2 linked regions of the Bdellovibrio bacteriovorus genome follow. The protein of the gene in region 2 interacts with the protein of the main gene of each other region in a pairwise test. Links are inferred from orthologs where the notes say so. Each region holds a gene or a part of one and is shown on either strand. Other genes may lie near its edges. The genes, in order: secA and secG.

What was found.
Region 1: the proteins of secG (region 2) and secA interact in binary tests that used the Escherichia coli proteins (3 or more experiments, as listed by UniProt). The link is inferred for Bdellovibrio bacteriovorus from one-to-one orthologs.

What each region holds. Positions count from the first base shown.
Region 1 is NZ_CP020946.1:3,534,243-3,545,023, reverse strand. Bases 868-4,112 are described here. They hold secA (preprotein translocase subunit SecA), read left to right. Parts: upstream 868-1,245; coding sequence 1,246-3,912; downstream 3,913-4,112. Other genes in these bases: B9G79_RS16955 (hypothetical protein), read left to right, coding at 4,033-4,112; B9G79_RS16965 (tRNA (cytidine(34)-2'-O)-methyltransferase), read left to right, coding at 868-1,115. Outside these bases: B9G79_RS16970 (gamma-glutamylcyclotransferase family protein), read left to right, coding at 38-640; more of B9G79_RS16965, read left to right, coding at 633-867; more of B9G79_RS16955, read left to right, coding at 4,113-4,707; B9G79_RS16950 (hypothetical protein), read left to right, coding at 4,688-5,293; B9G79_RS16945 (outer membrane protein assembly factor BamE), read left to right, coding at 5,380-5,823; B9G79_RS16940 (hypothetical protein), read right to left, coding at 5,828-6,520; B9G79_RS16935 (matrixin family metalloprotease), read right to left, coding at 6,525-7,181; B9G79_RS16930 (hypothetical protein), read right to left, coding at 7,248-7,772; B9G79_RS16925 (acyl-CoA synthetase), read right to left, coding at 7,846-9,342; B9G79_RS16920 (ketoacyl-ACP synthase III), read right to left, coding at 9,360-10,370; 3-oxoacyl-ACP reductase FabG, read left to right, coding at 10,515-10,781. UniProt on the Escherichia coli protein: Required for protein export, interacts with the SecYEG preprotein conducting channel.
Region 2 is NZ_CP020946.1:2,804,733-2,815,163, reverse strand. What follows is about bases 6,871-9,765. They hold secG (preprotein translocase subunit SecG), read right to left. Parts: upstream 8,573-9,765; coding sequence 8,168-8,572; downstream 6,871-8,167. Other genes in these bases: B9G79_RS13425 (hypothetical protein), read left to right, coding at 9,320-9,765; B9G79_RS13430 (hypothetical protein), read left to right, coding at 8,713-9,183; B9G79_RS13440 (AgmX/PglI C-terminal domain-containing protein), read right to left, coding at 7,326-8,126; B9G79_RS13445 (phosphatase domain-containing protein), read left to right, coding at 6,871-7,302. Also shown: B9G79_RS13475 (GHMP family kinase ATP-binding protein), read left to right, coding at 1-661; B9G79_RS13470 (DUF429 domain-containing protein), read left to right, coding at 607-1,545; B9G79_RS13460 (magnesium transporter CorA family protein), read right to left, coding at 2,753-3,679; B9G79_RS13455 (alpha/beta hydrolase), read left to right, coding at 3,689-4,543; B9G79_RS13450 (penicillin-insensitive murein endopeptidase), read left to right, coding at 4,601-6,184; more of B9G79_RS13445, read left to right, coding at 6,226-6,870; more of B9G79_RS13425, read left to right, coding at 9,766-10,431. UniProt on the Escherichia coli protein: Subunit of the protein translocation channel SecYEG. Overexpression of some hybrid proteins has been thought to jam the protein secretion apparatus resulting in cell death; while this may be true it also results in FtsH-mediated degradation of SecY.

The sequences.
Region 1 (10,781 bases), 740 kb from region 2 along the record:
GGAAAATCAAACTTTGTTGTCGTACTCGGGGGGGATAATGACTACAACGCGTTTTTTCGTTTACGGTTCTTTTTGCGAGGGCATGGTCCATTTCAGCAAGATCCAGAATTTCGTGGAATCTTCAGTATTTGCAAGGGTTAAGGCGACAGCCTACCGCTTGAAAGTGGGCTTCCCGGCTGTGGTCAAAGGGGGATCTGACCTGGTTCCGGGGCAACTGATTGAACTTAAGGGATCCGATTTATTGTTGAGCCTGATGGATGAATTCCACGGTTACAACCGTCTGGATCCTGACAAGAGCCTTTACTCCAGAGAAGAGATCGAAGTGCACCCGGAAGGCATGTCCGCTCCGGTCAAAGCTTGGATCTATTTCCTGAATCCTCTGAAGCTGCCGGTGAATGCCACGGTGATTTCAGGCGGAGACTGGAGACGTTCCATGGAAGAGCAGCCGGTGCTGACTTCCAAACTCAGTGACAAGCAGGTCACTTATATTCAGAGACTGGGTCGCTCCTCTGGCCGGGAGATTGTACCGATTGATTTGACGCTCTATCGTGAGCTGATGAATCTTGAGCTGATCGTCGATAAAGGTCGTCGACTGGCGCTGTCCAAACTGGGCCAAGAGGTTTACAGACACCTTGCCTAATACAGAAAAGCTTTTCCGCATTGTTCTTATCGAGCCCGAAATCCCGCAAAACACCGGAAATATCGGGCGCACGTGTGTTGGCACCAACTGCGAACTGCACATTGTCGGAAAAATGGGTTTTGAGATCAACGACACCAACTTGAAACGGGCGGGGCTGGATTACTGGCCTCACCTGACCTGGTATCGCCACGAAACCTTCGAGGACTGGTGGAAACACGTCGAAGATCCGTCCCGCATCTGGCTTTTCACCACCAAGACCCAGCGCACCTATTTTGAACCTCAGTACCAATCCGGAGACTGGTTCGTTTTTGGTAAAGAAACCAAAGGACTGGATCCCGAATTCCTGCAAAAGCACCCACAGCAGACCGTCACCATTCCCATGATTGGGGAGGGGGCTCGCAGCCTGAATCTCGCTACCAGTGTGGCGATCGCGGCTTATGAGGGTCTTCGTCAGGTGCGATTTACATTGCGATAGTTTAAGGCTTTGGTCGGGGTCACTCTCGAGGAAGTCTTTGAAATTCTGAATGAAATCGCGTCAATGACGCATCCAGAAATTGCCCCCTTACCTTGCCGCTTATGTCAATTTGGGTCTATCCTCATAGGCTATGGTTACACAAATTTTGACAAAAATGTTCGGAACGAAGCACGACCGCGAGATGAAAAAGATCCAGCCCACTGTGGATCGTATCAATGCCCTGGAACCTCAGATGGCAGCTCTTACGGATGATCAACTCAAAGCCAAGACTCCCGAGTTTCAAGAGAGACTGAAGAAAGGCGAAACAGTTCACGATATCCTGCCGGAAGCATTTGCGGTCTGCCGTGAAGCCTCTAAGCGTGTGTTGGGAATGCGCCACTATGACGTTCAGTTGATCGGTGGTTATGTTCTGAATCGCGGTAACATCGCCGAGATGAGAACGGGTGAAGGTAAAACCCTGGTGGCTACTTTGCCGGTTTACCTGAACGCTCTTACGGGTCGCGGTGTGCACGTTGTAACTGTGAATGATTACCTGGTTCGTCGTGATGCCGAGCACATGGGTCGTCTTTACGGCTGGCTGGGTCTTACCACGGGTATCATCGTTCACGGTCTGACAGACCAGCAGCGCAAGCAGATGTACGCTTGTGACATCACTTACTGCACCAACAATGAACTTGGTTTCGACTATCTTCGCGATAACATGAAGTTTGATTTGAACGACTATGTTCAAAGACCTCACTATTATGCCATCGTCGATGAGTGCGACTCCATCCTGGTCGACGAAGCGCGTACGCCGCTGATCATTTCCGGTCCTGCGGAATCCTCCACTGACAAATACTATGCTGTGAATCAGATCATCCCGCACCTGAAGCGCGATGTTCACTTCACCATGGAGGAAAAATCCAAAACAGCCTCCCTGACTGACGCTGGAAACGCGAAAGTCGAAGAGCTGATGGGTCTTTCCAACCTTTACGATCCGCAAAACATCGAAATCCTGCACCACGTGTATCAGGGTCTGAAAGCTCACTATCTGTATCGTCTTGATGTGGAATACATGATCAAGGACGGCGAGATCGTGATCGTCGATGAATTCACCGGTCGTTTGATGCCGGGTCGTCGCTGGAGCGATGGTCTGCACCAGGCCATCGAAGCCAAAGAAGGCGTTGAAGTGAAGTCTGAAAATCAGACTTTGGCGACCATCACCTTCCAGAACTATTTCCGTATGTACGAAAAACTGTCTGGCATGACCGGGACTGCGGATACAGAGGCAGTTGAGTTCAAAAAGATTTACAATCTTGAAGTGAACGTGATTCCGACCAACCGTCCGATCCAGCGTAAGGATCAGGAAGACGTGGTTTATAAATCAGAAAAAGCGAAGTTCAAAGCCATCACCGCTGATATCAAAGAGCGTATGGCCAAGGGTCAGCCGATTCTGGTGGGTACTGAATCCATCGAAAAATCCGAAGCTTTGAGCTCGTTCCTGCGCAAAGAAGGCGTTAAGCACGAAGTTCTGAATGCGAAACACCACGAGCGTGAAGCGGAAATCATCGCACAAGCGGGCCGCAAAGGGGCTGTGACCATCGCCACCAATATGGCCGGTCGTGGTACTGACATCATGCTGGGCGGTAACGCTGACATGCTGGCAAAGGCACAAGTGGGCAATGATGATTCTCCGGAATTCGCGGAAGCGGTTCAGAAGATCAAACCTCAGGTTGAAGCGGAGCGTGCGGAAGTTCGTGCCGTGGGTGGTTTGTACATCATCGGTACTGAACGTCACGAATCCCGCCGTATCGACAACCAGTTGCGTGGTCGTTCCGGTCGTCAGGGGGATCCGGGTGAATCCAGATTCTATCTGTCTTTGGAAGACAAGCTGATGAGAATCTTCAATGGTGAGCGCATCCAGAAAATCATGGAAATGCTGAACATCCCTGAGGATGAACCAATCACAGCCAAAATGGTGACCAACGCGATCGAAGGCGCTCAGCGCAAGGTTGAAGGTCACAACTTTGATATCCGTAAAAACCTGATGGAATACGACTCTGTGATGAATGCGCAGAGAAACGCGATCTATGGCATGCGCCGCAAGGTTTTGGAAGGTCAGGAAATCGAAAGAACCACTCTGGACTGGCTGGGTGATGTTGTTTCCAATTTGTTGGATACCCACATCCCTGAAGGCGGCAAAAAAGAAGAGTGGAGCCTGGAAGGTCTGAATAACTCCCTGGCACAAAGCTTCGGTTTCAAAATCGACTTTGCGACCATGGCTGTGAACACTGAAACGGTGACCGACGCTGTGAAATCCGGCGTGAAAGAAGTCTGGGATCGTCAGAAAAATTCCATGGGTCCGTTCTTTGAGCAGGTTCAGAAAATGATCCTTCTGCAAAGCATTGATCATCACTGGAAGAACCACTTGTACGTGATCGACAAACTGAAAGAAGGTATCTCATTGCGTGGTTACGCGCAGAAAGATCCTTTGATCGAGTACAAAAAAGAGGCGTTCAAAGCCTTTGAGACTTTGAACAACACCATCAAGTCGGATGCCATCGAGAAAGTGATGCGCGTTCAACTGGTGGCCCAGCAGAACGAGCAGGAAGTTCTGGAAAGCCTGCGTCCGGAAGAAGCTGACTTGGATGAATTGGATTATTCATCTCCTAGCGAAGCGGATATCGGTCACAGCCTGCCAGAGACTGAAGAGGCTCCCAAGCGTAAGATGACTTTCCAAAGCGGTCCTCGTGATGATCGTCCGATGAACCGTGAAGAGCGTCGCCGCATGGACAAAGATTCGAAGGGAAAAAGATAATTGGCTTCTTGTCCAAGTTGCCACCAACCGGTAGAGATTCTTGATAAGCATCTGGGGACTCTTTTCACGTGTTCCCACTGCAATGCGGTTTTCTTTGTCGACTGGAATGGACAGCCAGAAATGGCACAACACGAGCCGGAGCCAGAAGCTCCGGCCGATTTTCAGGGGGGACAGGATTTCCAGCAGCCTGGAAATGACTTTGTCCCGCCGATTCAGGATTTCTCTGCTGCGCAGGAAACCTTCACTCCTGACAACTCCATCCCGGAACAATCCTATCAGGATCAGCCTTATTCCAATGATCAGCAGTATGCCGAGCAGGCTTACGAGCCGTCGCAGGATCCGGAGATGAATGCGCCTCCACAAGAGAATGTTTCTTATGCCGAACCTGTGGAAGTTCCGGGGGATGTTCCACCGATGGAAGAAGCCCCTTACGATTTCAGTCAGACTTTGGATTCGGTGAATTCGCAGCCAGCCTCTGAACCGGCACCGATGTCTTCAGACACCGCCGATTTTTCTGACGTCACTGACTTTGCCAACGCGGATACGGTTTCAGGGCCCTTGGCCTATACGGTCACTATCGATGGCATCGAGTCCAGTCGACTGCTGGCTCAATTGCGCGAAGCCATGACCGATTCCCGCTTTGGCTGGGATGTGGCGGGATTGCTGGCAAATGTGGGAGGCGGAAGACTTGTGTTGCGGGGCCTGACTCCGGCTAAAGCCTCTGTCCTGATCAACCGAATAAAGTATCTGCCTTTTAAAATTTCCTGGAGGCAAGATGTCCTGTCTGGTTCCTAAAATTTCGTTAAGCTTTTTGACAATTCTTTTGTCTGCTTCCGTGGCTTTGGCCAGCGGGGGTGAAGAGCATGGCGGAGGCCACGGCGAAAAGAAGGAAGCCGCTCCGAAAGAAGTCAAATCCCGCGAGGACAGGTATGGCGTGGTTCAGGCCCGTGTGGCGGCCTTGGAAGCCAAAATTAAAGCCGGTGAAACTGAAATTCAAAAGCTGATTCTGGAAAAGCAGCACACCAAGGATCCCGCCAAGGTGAACGAGATTCTGGGCCACATGATGACCTTGCACAAGGACATGGAAAAGAATCTGAAGGACTATGACCGGGAAAGAACCCTGCTGAAATACCGTTACCCGGAAAAGGGTCTGGCGGACAAACGTGAATACGAACGCATTGATTTAAAGTCCATCGAAGAAATGGAAAATCAGATGAGCCTGGGATCTTCCGTAAAGCGCACCCTGAAGAAGGTTCGCAGTCAGTACGAAACTCCGGAAGATGTAAAAAAGGTGGAAGCTTCTGAGGCTGCTGATGGGCATAAAAAGTCCGCTCCTCAGGCCCCGGCCAGTCTGACCGATCCGGTTATTCTGAAAAAATAAAAATCCCTGTCCCATATTGAGACAAAAGAAAGTTGCTCGCTTTCGAGGAACGGGCGAAGCTGGTACCTTAGAAGAATGGGGGAAGTATGCTCCGATATGCGGCTATACCGTTGATTTCGCTTGGCCTGATGCTGTCTGCCTGCCAGACATCCATGCTGAAGCAATTTGAAGAAATCACGCCTGGAATGGAAAAAGACGACGTTCTTGATCTGATGGGAAGCCCCACCCAAACTCAAAGATTTCATGGCAAGGACCGCTGGACTTATGTGTTTTATGATAAGCGCATCAAGTTTGTGAAAGAAGTGCAGTTCTTTGAAGGCAACGCCATCTATGTTGGTGATGTGTGGCAGCCGCCGGCAGAAAAGAATGCCGTGGCCATGGATTCATTGAACGATCGCAAAAACCGCGAGATCGATGAACAGATCGCCCGCGATGTGGAAGGCCACCGTCGTTCCTATGATGAGTATGAAAAGAAATCCAAGGGTGAAGACAAGGTTCGTTACGTTCCTGATTTCGAGCCGGTTCGTTAAGTGCTTACTGCCCCTGAGGCAATACCAGGGGTTCTCCCAGAACAGAGATCACTTCATAGCCGGTGATCTCTAAAGTGTCTGAAGCATCCTTCCCGTAAAATTTCACACCGGTCCAGGCCCATTCGCGCGGCCATTCATCCACGACATTGCGGAAATAGATTTTGCCACCCTCACGAATGCCAGGGGCGGTGATGTCGAATTCAAAATCACTGACCGGGCTTGCGAAGATCCGCGCAAACGGAATCGGGAAAGCGGCGATATGGTTCTGGTCATCGCTGACCACGCACGGGATGCGCACGACCATCTTTGGAATTTCACCGGAAATTGCCACGCCTTCTGCTGAGAACAGCAGATCCACGGTGGGATAGCGGTCACACACAAACACGCGGGACCCGGCCGGACTTTTCATCAGGAACAGCCCCAGCTTGATGCCCGGACCCTCGCTGAACTGATCCAGCTCGACATTTTTAAGAACCTGGTACTTGAAGGCTTTTCTGAATTCCTCAGGGGTGGCTTCGCTTAAGTCAAAGCTGTCAGAGACCGTGCCCACCGAGCTTAAGCCTCCGTCAGAGGCGACTTTGCGCTGCGGGGAAAGCTTTTCATTCAGTACGTGCAAAGCAAAGGGAAGAGCCGCCATCAGTAAAATCAGGCTCATCATGCGCGACATTTTTTGCAGCGGTGACTTTTGTCTCTTCATAATATTAATACTCGCACTTTATTGTATCACGATCCGCCTGAGTCAGGGTGTTGCGGATTGTGTCTGAACTTAAAATACTCCACATAACACTGGCCACGGTGTTGTCGCGGTGTTTGAGGCCCAACACATGCCCCAGTTCGTGCACCATCAAACTTTCAAGATGCACACCTGAACCCATGGATGGGATGTCGTAAGTAAAGAAGTTAAAGAACTGTTCGTTCAGAATCAGATCGGCTTCATAAATCTGGTTTGATCGCCAGTAAAGGGTGGTCAACGCCTGATAGTTCTTTTTCGGAGCTTCCTGCCACGGCCATTCCGTCAGGACGTGCACAGTGCTTTTGCTGTCCTTGGCGGCGGTGTTTGCCTGAGAGTCGGTCACACGACTGAAGGTGAACAAAGTCATGCCGGCAGCATCATTCCAGTGCTGGGCTGCTTTGTTAAGCGCATCTTCGAATTCCAAAGGATAACTGCTGTGAAGCTTTAATTTTACAGGGATGTTGGACTTCCAGGAGATGCGCTGACCATAAGAATTTTGCACAAATCCGCAGTCGGCCTGGTTTTCACTGGCTAATAGATCGTCGTCGCCGGGCCCAAGACTGGGGCCCTTTTCACAGGCGCACAAAGATAGAAGGGTTACAGAAAGGACGATCCACTTGAACATATACTTGTCAGTTTACACGAGTTTTCCACGCGCAACCTGACAAGAAATGAATACTCGACCTAGGACCTAGTTATAGAAGTCGGCGATGTCGTCGTCGTTGCGGATATAGGTTTTGAAATCCGGGGACACAAAGCTGGACTCATGGATTTTACCCATCGGGCATTTTTCCAAACCCGACATGCTTTCGCCATCCCAGCCACAAGCGCCGACATACCAAGCCAACTGGCTGTAATCGACTTTGTAAGCAACCAGGGAAGTCCCTTTAAAGATCGCCACGACTTCTTCCAAAACGGTCTTGCCGTCAGCGTGGAAGTCGCCTTGCAGGACAGTGTCTATCCAGATGAAGGCTTGCTTGTCAGAGATACGCTCAAGCTTAGAGAATTGGAATTTTGTCAGGAAGGAATCACGCACGCCGTTTGTGTAAACGATCATCTCACGATACGGCTTGGTGCACTCTGCAGATTTACAAACAGTTTTGTAATCAGCAATAAGATCATAGAATTTGCCAGCGCCCACGAATTGCTTGTCTGCCAAGGCGTTGAGGGAAATCAGATTTACGGCCAACATCAGGCCCATCATCAGTTTTTTCATAGAAAGTCTCCGGTTACGTGGCCTTTGTATAACCCCCGTAAGGGCGTTTGTATAACTGAAAATGACGGACCTGTTAGAAGCTTTGATTCACCGTTTCCGCTAGAACGCGCTTCAGAATTTTGCCGCTGTCCCCTTTGGGAAGGCTCGGCAAAAACACGAAATGTTTGGGAATTTTGAACTTCGCCAGGTTCTGAACGCAGTGCTGGTGCAGGGTTTCCGGCGTCAGGTCATTGCTGCTGCGAACCACAAAGGCTTTGCCGACCTCGCCCCATTTGTCATCCGGAATGCCAATGACCGCCGCCTCTAAGACGCCGGGGTGGGAACGCAGGATCTGCTCCACTTCGGGCGGGTACACGTTTTCTCCACCCGAAATGAACATGTCTTTTTTGCGTCCGACAACATAATAATAACCTTCGTCATCACGACGAACCAGATCGCCGGTGCAAAGCCAGCCTTCTTTGATGGTTTCTTGCGTGGCCTTTTCGTTGTGCCAGTAGCCCTGCATGATCATCGGACCGCGTAAGAGCAGTTCGCCCACCTGATTGGCCCCCAGCTCGCGGCCTTCAGGGTCGACGACTTTGGCTTCAATATAGAAGTTCGGAAAACCGATAGAGCCGATTTTGCGAAGGGCATCTTCTTCATTCAGTGAAAACACATTCGGACCAAATTCGGTCAGACCATAGCCCTGGCGGACGGGAACGCCTTTTTTATCCCAGGTCTTGATCAGCTCCAGCGGCATCGGTTCGCCGCCGACAATGGCATAGCGGATGTTTTCTAAGTTGGTGTCGTTGAAACGTGGGGACCTTGCCATCATTTCCATGGTGGTCGGAACACCGAACAACAGCGTCGCTTTTTCTTTTTCACTTAAAGCTAAAATTTGTTCAGCGTCGAATTTTTTCAAGAACACCACTTTGGCGCCACGATGAATGAACGGAGTCGTTAAAACATTCCAGCCACCGGTGTGGAAGAATGGCAAAAAGATCACCGTGCAGTCGGTTTGTGAAATATTTAGTCGCAACGTTGTGTTGATCGAATTCCAGAAGATCATTTTGTAGGTCAGGATGGCGCCTTTTGGGGAGCCTGTGGTGCCTGACGTGTAAAGGATCATCGCCGGATCATTCTCGTTCGGCACGAAGGGCATTTCCCCTTGCGCTGGCGGATTTTGCAGATCTGTAGCGAAGCTGTCTGGTCCCTGCAGGAGATAGTGTCTTGTGCCCGGAAGGTTTTCGACGATGTCACGATACGCTTCCTGGAACAAAACCAGTTTTGGCGAAGAGTCGGCGACGATGTGATTGACCTCTCGCTGGGTCAGGCGGAAGTTGACCGGCACCATGATGGCGCCCAGGCGTTGCAAAGCAAAGAACAGAAACACGTATTCCAGTTCGTTGGTGGCCAGGACCGCCACACGGTCCCCTTTGCAGATGCCGAACTTTTCGTGCAGCACGTGCGCTCCGGCGTTGGCCAGATCGAAAAAATCAGCGTAGGAAAATTCACGGCCCGTATCGCCATCTTTAATGGCGATATTTTTCGGAGAATAAAGCTTCCAGCGTTTCAGCCAATCCAGTTCCATCGTTACCTTCTCGTGGATTAAGTGTCGTATCCCCACTCCAGAGCCAGTGCAGCCATGCTCATACCACCGCCGGAGCCCAACATAAAGACCAAGTCGCCTTTTTTCATTTTTTTCTGATTGGCCGCATCCGCCACCGCCATGCCGATGCTGGCAGAACCGGTATATCCGTAGCGGTCCATCACGTAATGGGCGCGATCGCGCGGAAGCTCCAGTTTGTCCAAAGTTTCATAGATGCTTTGCACGTTGAACTGGGTGATGAAGAAATGCTTGATATCAGACGGTTTCTTCTGGATGCGATCCAATAAAATATTAGTCAAACGCGGCCAGTGGATGCCGTTGGTTTCAGGCGGAATGCGTTTTGGGAAAGCCAACAGGTGACCTTTGTTTTCCACGACCTGGTGAGTGACCGGCTGGGCTGTGCCCCCGGCATAGATGCCCATATAGTCGTGATATTGACCGTCGGTGTACATCTGGCTGTCGATGAATCCGGTGTTGTCTTTGGACGGCTGCAAAATCACCGCTCCCGCGCCGTCGGCAAACAGCGAAGCAATTTTGTAATCATCAAAGTTCAGATACTTGGACATCGCATAGGCGCCCACCACCAGAACATTTTTGTACTTGCTGTCGGCGAAAATATATTTTGAAGCGATATCGCAGCCCACAACAAAACCCGCGCACGCGGTGTTGATGTCGTAAGTACCCGCATTCACTGCGCCCAGGCGGTAAGCCACCACCGAGGCCGTGGACGGGGAAAGATAGTCAGGTGTGTCAGTAGAGACGATAATAAGATCCAGATCCTTGGCTGTGATGCCAGCAGCTTTCATCGCCTGTTCGGCGGCGGGCAGAATCAAATCCGACGTGCGCTGATCTTCATTCATCCAGCGGCGTTCCTTGATGTTGCGGTTTTCCGCGAGGAAGGTTCCGATGTCTTTTTTGTAAAGATCATTGAAATATTGATTGGTGATCACGCGTTCAGGCGCGTACATCCCGGTCCCTGCAATTGTCGCTTTTCTTGTCGTCGTCATCATTTAATCCTTTGCGATTTCGCTAATCTAGAATTCAATTTGCGGTCTTTGGCAAGAAAAGAAATTTAGAGCATTAACTCTATACTCCGAGCGAAAAAGTGCTTTTTCCTTTGACGGACCGGGGGCTTGTGGGGGTACTTCAAGTTCATGACAAATATTAATTTTGATTTCAAAAACAAAAATGCCATCGTGACCGGCGGAGCTTCCGGTATCGGTTTTCAAATCACCAAAAGCTTTTTGGAAGCCGGTGGAAATGTTTCCATCTGGGATTATTCTGAAGCAGCTTTGCAAACTGCAAAATCTGAATTTGCAAAATACGGATCGCAGATTCACATCGCGCAAGTCGATGTTGGCAATCGTGACTCCGTCGCGAAAGCGGCGGCGTCTTTGCCGTGGGCTGTGGATATTCTTGTG
Region 2 (10,431 bases):
GGGCGGAAGCTCCAGTCTGACAATCAGCTTGATGAAAGCCTTTGCCCAGTTCTGTGGAAAGCCATTCAAAGACGTGCACAATATGGTTCATGTGGCTCACAATATCGAGGCCGAAATTCTGAACACTCCAACCGGGACTCAGGATTATTATCCGGCGGCTTCCGGTGGCATCAATGTTCTTCACTACAGCTATGACGGCATCGAACAAAAGGTGCTTCCGGTGTCCCACACGCCGCTGGCTGAAAAATTCATGCTGGTCTATACCGGCAAGGCCCATCATTCGGGTCTTAACAACTTTGAAGTGATGAAGGATTCCGTTGTTAAGGATCCTAGAACATTACAGGCCCTGCGGGATCTCAAAGGTATTGCCATTGAAACCGAGCATGCCATTCGTGCCGGGAACTGGAAGGACCTGGGCGGGTTGTTTAAACGCGAATTTGAAGCCCGTGTCCGCTTGGCCCCGGAATTTTCAAGTCCTGAGATCTACAAGCTTGCGGAAGTCTCTTTGCAGAATGGGGCCGAGGCTGTTAAAATTTGTGGAGCTGGGGGCGGCGGCTGTGTTCTGGTCTGGTGTCCTCCGGATAAACGTGAGGGAGTAGCCAACGCATGCCAAAAAGCCGGCTTCCAGGTGATGGACGCAAAACCCGTCGATCCCCTGTAAAGAAAAAGACGACGAAGAAGACCGCAGTTAAAAAAACTGCGGCTTCGGCGACGCATGCCGGAGATGTTCATCGTTTCATCGGTCTGTCCCTGGGGGGCGGTAAAACCGACAAGGCCTGCCTGGCCGTTCTGGAATACTATCCCAAACACAAAAAAATCTTCCTGTCGCGCTTGGTGGAAAAAATCAAGAGCGACGAAGTTCATTCCGCCGACTTCAAAATTCAGGAAGTGATTCGTCAGTATCACAATGAAATTGATCTGATCGCGTTTGATGTGCCTTTCAATCTGCCGGTGTGCCTGCAGTCGGATGACTGCTGTACCAGTATCGAGGATTGCAAAAAGCCCCACGTCAAATGGATGTGGGATTACACCCGCAAACTGCACAAGAAGAAAAAACCACGCAAGCTGTTCACTCCGTACACCCAGCGCTGTGTGGAGATGTATGTGTCTTCCGAGTTGGAAGAGCCCTTCATCCTTCAGCACGCCATGGGGGCGAATACGGCTCCTTTACTGGCGCGGGCCATGTATCTGAAACGCAGCATGAAGGCCAAGTGCATCGAGGTCTTCCCCAAACTTTCGGTATGGCGTTTGGGACGTTCTTTGAATGTGATGAAAAGTCATCTGCGCTTTCATAAACACGCCATCGGCGGCGATGAAAGTCGTCGCGAAATTCTACACGCATTGAGCACGCACAACGTCGCGTTCGTGTACGATCAGGACGTGAAGCTGATGATCGAAAACAATCACGCCTTCGAAGCCTTTATATGTGCTTTGACGGCCTTCCTAAGTTTCAAGGGCGGCACCGAGCCTCGCCCTGACGGTTTCCCCTCCAATGAAGACTGGATCGAATTCCCCCGCGTCAATGTACGCTGGGAAGGATTCTAGCGGCTCTCTTCTGCGGTCTGTCTATTCCCAGTCAACAACTCCGCGACACGCCGTCCGGGCTCGGCCGTGGCCCGCGCTTTCGCGCGGGTGCGCGCCGTCGTGGCGCCCACGGAGGTCGCTGCGTTGCTGCCTGTGAATAGGCAGCCCGCAGAAGAGGGCCTCAATTTGCGCTGGTGAATAGAGCTAAGGCTTCTTAAGTTTGTTGCATGGCAACTTTTGCTTTGTGCTGGCGCAGAGTGAGAGGGCTTGAGCAATCGGGGGCTCAGCTATTAAATAGAAGCTTCACCTCCGAAGGGGGCTTTCGATGGCTGATTTTCCTTATCTGCATGGGTTCACCAAAGAAGAACAAGATCGTTTGCGCAAACAGGCGCGCTTCGGTGAACACACGGTTTATCAAAATATCAATTTATCCAACGTCAAAGATTTGCTGGAAGTCGGCTGTGGTGTTGGGGCGCAAAGTGAAATCATTCTGCGGCGTTTTCCTGATCTGAAGCTGACCGGCATTGATCGCAGCACGAAACAACTTTCTGCGGCGAAACACCGGTTAAGTCATTTGCCTTTTGCCGAACAGCGTTTTGAGCTCAAGGAAATGGATGCCACGGCGATGGACTTTTCTGCGAACTCTTTCGACGGGGCTTTCCTGTGCTGGATTCTGGAGCACGTGCCGGATCCGATTCGGGTTTTGTCGGAAGTGCGCCGGGTGTTGCGCCCTGGGTCCGTGGTCTATGCCACTGAAGTGATGAATGCTTCCTTTTTAGATGTGTATAAAGAGACAGGGTCTATGCCACTGAAGTGATGAATGCTTCCTTTTTCCTGGATCCGTATTCGCCGAACGTGTGGAAGTACTGGATGGCCTTCAATGAATATCAACTGAAGCAAAAAGGGGATCCATTTGTCGGAGCCAAGCTGGGGAACTTCTTTATGCAGCTCGGATATCATGACATCCACACCGAGATCAAAACCTGGTTCCTGGACAATCGTTATCCGCAAGCACGTAAAGACTGTATTGAATACTGGACTGAGCTTCTGTTAAGCGCCAGCGATCAACTGGTGGAAGCCAAATGCATTTCTCAGGAAGTGGTTGAAGGTGTGAAGGAAGAAATGGCGCGGGTCGCAAGTGATCCGAACGCCGTGTTCTTTTATTCCTTCGTGCAGGCCCGGGCTCGGACTTAGCTGGCAGTCAAAGCAGGCCCTGGGGGCCTGCTTTTTACAGTTCTTCTTTTTTCAGCCAGCCTTTTTTATAGATCCACCATGTGATGCCGACGACCACCATCAGCATAAAGGCCAAGGTTGCGTAATAGCCATTGGGCTCTTTGAGTTCCGGCATGTTTTCAAAGTTCATTCCGTAAACCCCGGCAATGAAATTCAAAGGCAAGAAGAACAGGGAAAGCACAGTCAACACCCGCATCACTTCGTTGGTGCGGAAAGATGCTTCATTGGTTTTTTGTGACATCAAGGACAGGTGCAGATTCAATAGTCCGGTGATTTCCTCGTAAATGTCATCGGCGTAAAAGGCCACTTTTTCCAGAGGCTCACGCACCTGCTGTATGTCTTTTAGAGGAATGTTTTCGTGGTGATGAATCTTGCTGAAGACATCGGCGGTGAATTTGAAAATCTTGCGATAAGACGCGGCTTTTCGTTTGATGTGATAACCTTCGCGCAGGATCGTGCGGCGTTTAAGGGCAAACACACGCTCTTCGATCACATCGGTTTTTGAATCCAGCACATCCAAGGGCGCATCAAAACTTTTCACAGTTTGCACACACAGCGATTTCACCAGGGTGTAAAGGGGAAGCTGTTCAAAAGCGACTTTGTCTTTTTTAATTGAAATGCATTCCAGAGGCACACGGTGAATCGTCAGCAAAAAATCCTGACCCACAAAGAAAATGATTTTGGTGGTAAGTTCCTGCATGGTGCCGGCTTTGGGTTTTGCCTGGACATCATGATGGCGCAGAATGAAGAAGCATACTTTTTCATAGAACGTGCACATCGGCAAATGTTCGGGATCAAGACATGTCGTCAGGGCCTGCAGGGGAATGGGAAATTCCTCGGCCAACTGACGCAGATCCTCCTGCGAAGGAGCTTCACAATCGACCCACTTATAGTCTTGCCATTGATGTTCGAATCGTTTCATGATTCCAGTATGACAAAGTTTTCGGGCCTTCGCCGTTTCTTTTTCGGATGCATCGCGACGATGCTGCTGACCGGGTGTCAGTCATTTTTCTATTACCCGATGAAAGAAAAGCTCTTTGATCCGGCCCGGATTAAATTAAGTCCTGAAGATGTGTATTTGACCACCTCCACAGGTGAAAAAGTGCACGGCTGGTACTTTGCCTCTGCACATGCTGACAACAAAGGCACGATGCTGTTTTTCCATGGCAACGCCGAAAACCTGACGTCGCATTTTCTGATGTTTCAATGGCTGCCGTCGCAAGGATATAACTATTTTATCTTTGATTATCCTGGTTATGGGCAGTCCAGCGGTTACCCGACCCCGGAAAACACCGTGGCGGCGGGGGTCGCAGCGGCGGAATGGCTGCATCAGAAAAAGGACTCGCGCCCCCTGATAATTTACGGGCACAGCTTGGGCGGAATTATCGCACTGAAAACCGCAGAAGAAATCAAAGGCCGCATTCCTTTGCGGAATGTGGTCGTCGAAGCCAGTTTTGATTCCTATCAGGGGATGGCCAAAGGCGTGATGAACCGGCACTGGTTCACATGGATCCTGCAGCCCTTGTCGTCGGTGGTGGTCAGTGATGAATACGCCCCGCAGTCGCTGGCGTCGTTGTCACCCATCCCGTTGCTATTCATCACCGGCACGGCTGATAAAGCGGTAGAGCCGCGATTTACTGAAAATATGTATAAAGCCGCCGCCGAGCCGAAAGAACTTTGGCTGATCCCGGACGGACGTCACGGAAATCTGTACGAAATCCGCAATGGCGAGCTGCGGGACCGCTTCTTGTCATATCTATCTAAAACTTTGACAGTCCGTCAGTAGGAAGTCCGCTTATATTGCAGCTCCCGAAAGCATGAATCCTGCAATGTTCCCGGCAGGATGAAGACTTTGTTGCGTGCCCTCATCATTTTAAGCTCCTTATCAATGCTGGCAGCCTGTGCTCCGGACACCCGTGAACAGGGGTCTGAGGTCGTGACGACTTATGAGCCGGCACAACCCAATGTGATAGACGAGGATGGATACAAAGTCGTGCGCGGTTCCACTCGGGTGCAGGATTTGAGTGTCAATTTTGATCAGACGACCAAAGGCATGACCCTGAAGGGAAAAATCGAATTCCTTCCGGTGCGTGCAAAATCAGTTCAGACCGTGGAGCTGGACCTTGCGGGTATCTTGGATCCTTACGGATTCATCGCCCTGAAAACCTATAAAGCCAAAACCCAGGACAATCAGGATTTGAAAGTGGCGGCGAAGGCCACGTGTCTGAGTGTTGACGGCGGATGCCGCTCATCTTTCATTGATATCTACGTTTATTATCAGGGCATCGTTTATCACCATCAGGTGGAGTCTCTGCAGGATGACGTCAGTCCGGCGACGGAAGAACCAATTCCGGGTGAAGAAGAACTGCCGGCAGACGAAGAATCTGAGATCGAGGGCGGGCACGATGAAGTCGAGGGCGAGCCAGGCCGTTACGTCGGTGACGTTGCCGATGACATCGAAAAGATTCTGGAAGTAAAAAAGCCGGAAGCTCCAAAAACGGAAGAACCTAAGAAAGAAGAGCCTAAAAAAGAGGAGCCAAAGCAGGACACTCCGAAAAAGGACGAACCTAAGAAGGATTCTCCCAAGGCCGATCCACCTAAGAAGGAAGATCCCAAAAAAGATCCTCCTAAAAAGGACGAGCCTAAAAAAGAAGAACCGAAAAAAGAGGAACCAAAAAAAGAGGAACCAAAAAAAGAAGAACCTCCAAAGCGTGAGGAGCCTAAAAAGGATCCTCCAAAAACCGGTCAGCCTCGTGTGCCTGAGACAGCTCCGCCTGTGAACAAAGTCAGTCAGGCTATCGGACCGGTGAATGCGGGCCGTTTGCAGAATGCTGCGAACATGCTGACCTACCAGCAGGCCCATGCTCCGACAGGCTATGAGATCATTCGTCCGAAAAGAAAAACTCACTTCGCGACCAATGAGCTGGCGTACATTATTGTGAAAATGGGTCTTTTGACGAAAAAAGAAATCCCGGGTTACGAGCTGTCTGTGGGCGATCTGTCCCGTGAGGCGGGGGGTAAGCTGGGTTCCCACAAATCCCATCAAAATGGTCTGGACGCGGACGTGGCTTTCTTCTTTAACAACAAGTCCTTCCAAGGGTACTTCGCGTCCGCTGTGGCAGTGAACAAACCTCACGCCAACTGGATGCTGGAGCCTCAATGGAAACTGTTTAAAGAGGTGGTGGGCACTCAGCTTATTGACCGTATCTTTATTCACGGTGCTTTGAAGCAGGCCCTGTGCAGTCATGCCATTGCCAAGGGCGAGTTGACCAAGGGTGACAACTCAAGCCTTGCGGCTCAGACGCTGCGCCGCCTGATTCCCGAAAAGGACCACCACAATCACTTCCACCTGCGTGTGAAGTGTTCCAAAGCTCAGGTTCGTTGCCGTCAGATGGCAGAACCGGTCAATACCACGGGCTGTTTCTAATCTCAATTGCGGCAGCCGTGGGCCTGTGTCAGAATAAAGTCATGGCTGATTGGCGTGATCGTAGTGAGATGAATGGGGATGTGGTTTTTTTCCGTTACGTGTCCGAGGGCATGGAGAAAAGTCACGAGGAAGTCTTTTTGTGGGACCTGGATAAGACCTATCTGGACACCACGATTGATTCCCTGTCGGGTCTGATGACCACCATTTTGGAACGTGCCCTGAACAAGAAAAACATTCCCGGCACCAACACGCTTTTGCAGTCCCTGTCTGAATACCGCAAGCAACAAAAAGGTTACATGTACTTTCCGATCTATTTCATCACAGCTTCACCGCCACAGATGGAAGAACGTATCTCGGAAAAGTTTTCTTTGGACAACATCCGTCCCTTTGGCTGTTTTTATAAAGACAATCTGGCCAACCTGCGCCCGGGCCGCTTCTGGCGTCTGACCAAGCAGGTGGGTTACAAGCTGCAGGCGCTGATGCAGTTGCGCACGCGTCTGGGTGAAAACGTGCGCCAGATCTGCTGGGGCGATGACAGTGAAACCGATGCGATCATCTATAATCTTTATTCGGATATTTGTTCCCGCCGTCTGGGCACCAACGACATTCGCACGACGTTGGAAAAGCTGAACGTCACGGGCGAGCAGGTGAACACCATTCTGGAGCTGCAGGCGCAGATTCCAGAAAACGATCCGGTGGAAAAAATCTATATCAACCTGGCCACCGACACGGACCCGGACTACTATCTGAAGTTCGGTCGCCGTACGCTGGCGACTTATAACACGTTCCAAGTGGCGCTGGATATGTATCAGGACGGCCGTCTGAATCTGGACGGAATCTACGCCGTGATCCAGGATATGGTTTATAATTATGGCTACACTCCGGAAGAGCTGATGAAGAGTTTTGATGAATTCATCCGCCGCGGGGTTTTGGGTGAACGCGCTTACAACGAAGTCCGTCCGTTCTTTATCGAAAAAGGTCTGCTGCATTCATCTTATCAGCCCAGTGTTGCGCCACTCAAAGAGAAGCTGGTGGATGACGGACGGGTGTACGAGATGGAAGGGGTGCATGAACCCTGGATTCCGGACCGCATTGATTATCTGCACGACTATCGCTAGGCCTTCATTCGAAGGCCCTTTTTTTATTCAAATCTTAGAGGGAAGACAGTGGTGATCGGATCACCGCCGAAGACTTTGAATTCCACACGGCGTACGGATTCCAGAAGACATTTTTTGAATTGAGGGTCATTCAGGCTGCTGCTGGCAATGTCGGCCTGGCTGACTTTACCTGTGCGTTCGATGGTGAAGCTGATCGAAGCCTGGCCGACAACACCCGGAGTTCTTTGCAGCAGTTGTGTGTAGCACTTAAAGAACGAACTGCGATGGGTTTTCAGAGTGTCTTGAATGAACTCGGACGTCAGGCCCTCCACCGGTTTTTGATTTGCCATCGGTGTTTCCGCCGGAGCCAGTTCCGGCAGAGTTTCGGTCGGGGCCTGTTTTTTGTAATTCATTTCGTAATCAGTGGCCGTCCAGCGCACGCCGTCCTTCGAGATGTAAACGCTGCCTTCGCGGCCATAGTTTTCAACCTGCAGATCACCGCGCTTGATGATCAGAACAATGCGTTCGTTTTCCTCATCCAGCGTGATCAAAGAATTTTCCAGCACACGAATACGGTAAGATGAATCAAACTCCATCGTCGCATCACCATCGACACTGGTTTCAACGGAATCCAGCGCAAACAAAGTCGCCTTGCGGGTCAGGACTTCTTTGTTGGTCATGTTGTTGCGAAGAACGAAGACTTTACCCAGATTCAATTCCAGTCGCGCCAAAGGACGGGCACCGGGTTTGGTTTTTTCAGTCTGAGTTGAGATGAAGAGAGAAAGGGCGACGCTTAATACGCCTACGATAATCAGAGATGGAATCAGCCAGTTGTTCTTCGCCATAGGAAAACTATAGCGAAGAACCTGTCAGGAAGGCACTAAAATTACTTCTGTGCAGGAGCTGCTGTTGCAGCAGGGGAAGCCGCTGGAGTTGCTGCCGGAGCAGTCTCTGCAGCTGGAACAGCCGCAGCACCTGCTGCAGCGTCAGTAGCTTCTGTTGGGAAATGTTCCTGCGCCGGAGCTGTTGGCAACGGAAGGCTGTCAACAACGGACTTGGTTTTGGAAGAAGTCAAAGTCGCCAAAGCCAGGCAAGTCACTGCGAAGATGATGGCTGCCCATACTGTCATTTTACCAGCCAAAGACTGAGCGCCAGTTGCACCCAACAAAGAGTTGGAACCGGAAGATCCACCCATGCCCAGAGCGCCATCAGATTTGGAATCTTGGATCAAAACCAAGATGATCAAAACAAGGGCTACGATGATATGCAATACGCCGATAAATGTAGTCATTTTATGTAATCTCCCAAAGACCCCCAAATATATGGATAATGGCGGTTTTCGTCCACCCCAAAGTGACCTGATTCTGGCGACCTAACGCGTTAAGTCACGACTCTGTTGAGTCTGGAGCGCTTATTGATCACCATAGAGACATGAAAAACTCCATCCGTCTGGCCACCTGCTTATTTTTTGTGCTGCTGTCCTCCTGTACAACTCAGGAGGGAACCATCAAAAAGCTCGCGTTGGAGCTGGGGGAAAAGAAGTTCCAGGAGCAGTTGAAAATCGAAGCGGATGATTCCATCAAACAATCCGAATGGCTGAACAAGTCCTATCAGGAATTCATGCTGAAAAAATCCGAAGTGGAAGTGGTGGAGGTCAAATTTCTGACCGAAACCAAAGCCACCGCCGTCGTGGTGGTGAACACCTATCCGCCGTCCTTGCGAATGACCCTCGCCCGCATCGCGGGTGGAATGGATCCGGGCCGCAGTCGCAGTTTCAACTTTGCTGAAGCCGTTAACGGGATTGGCAAGCAGATCGGGAAGACCCCGGAAACCCTTGAGCATCCCCTGATCATGTACAAGTTCAATAAAACCTCGGCCGGAACTTGGGTTGTTGAGTTTTAAGGGGTCCCACGCCTCAGCTCGAACTGGTGGCGGGCTAGGGCTCGCCGTCTAAGCCTTAGACAGCAAAAAATCGAGAAATCATATAGTTAGCATTGCTAAAAGCCCGGTCCTGGGATTGCATTTTTCACAGCTCAATATGAAAAACGTAGTTCGCTCCCTTACCTTTGCGGCATTGCTTGTCTCAACTTGGGTCCCTGCCTGGGCCGAAGATCTTTCGTCTATTGAAACGGAAGTCGTAGAGAGCACGCTTGAAAAAGCGCAGATCGCCCAACAGGACAAGTTGCTGATCAAGGTCGGCAAGGGCGAGCAGATCTACGAATTTGAAACGACCCCGGATCGCGAGCTGATGAAAGAATCTTTGGGTCTGAAGATCCCTGAGAAAGTCCGTGAACAAATCATCGCCCGTGGTGGTTCTGTGGCTGAAACCGACCCTTTGGAACCATTTGAAAGTCTTCCTGAAGACCGCCGCAAAAAATTCCATGAAATGCGTCTGATGTTTTTGACGAATGCTGCGCGCATTCTGAATTCCACCAAATTTGTGTACGGTGCCGGAAGCCTGGTGGGCGACGGTCTGAGTTTTGTGAAAATCAAAGTGAAAAAAGCCTTCGGGAAAGAGACTGTTGTTGAATCCCAGGCGCAAAGAACCTTCCAAGTGCGCAGCCAGCAGGCTGTGCAAAGCATTCTGCGCGGGTTGGATTACAAGTTGTGGTCTCAGGCGCCACTGGTGATTGATTCCAATGAATTTGGTTTGAGTGTTTCTGCGGGTATTCTGGCCGAAGCCGGGGTTCTGCGCAAAGGGGGCGGTGGAGCTGACGAAGTGGGCTTCAGCATTGCCTTTAACAAAACCAAAAAAGCTTTTGTGTTTGAGATCTTCCACAACTCTGAAAAGTTCGACAATACCAAGGCCGCGATCACCGTGATGGGCGTGGTTGGTAAAGCCGGTATTACCATGGGCCGTCGGGATGGCGCTGAGACTCTGAAGGGGACTTCGTTCTATCCTCCGGCAATTCCTGGGTACAGCACCTCGTCCCCTGAGTTCTTCTCGTCGGGGTTGAGCTCCAGTCTTGGCTTCCCTCCGCCACCGTTGGCGGACCTATTGACGTTCACCAACCGCTTTGAGCGCCAGGCCTTGATCCGCATTACCGTGTCACCGCTGGTCAAAGGATTCGTCAGAGTCCAAATAGGCGATGTGAAGGGCTCTGTGCGCCTTGTCGCGATGCGATTTGTTGACGTCTACCGCGCAATATC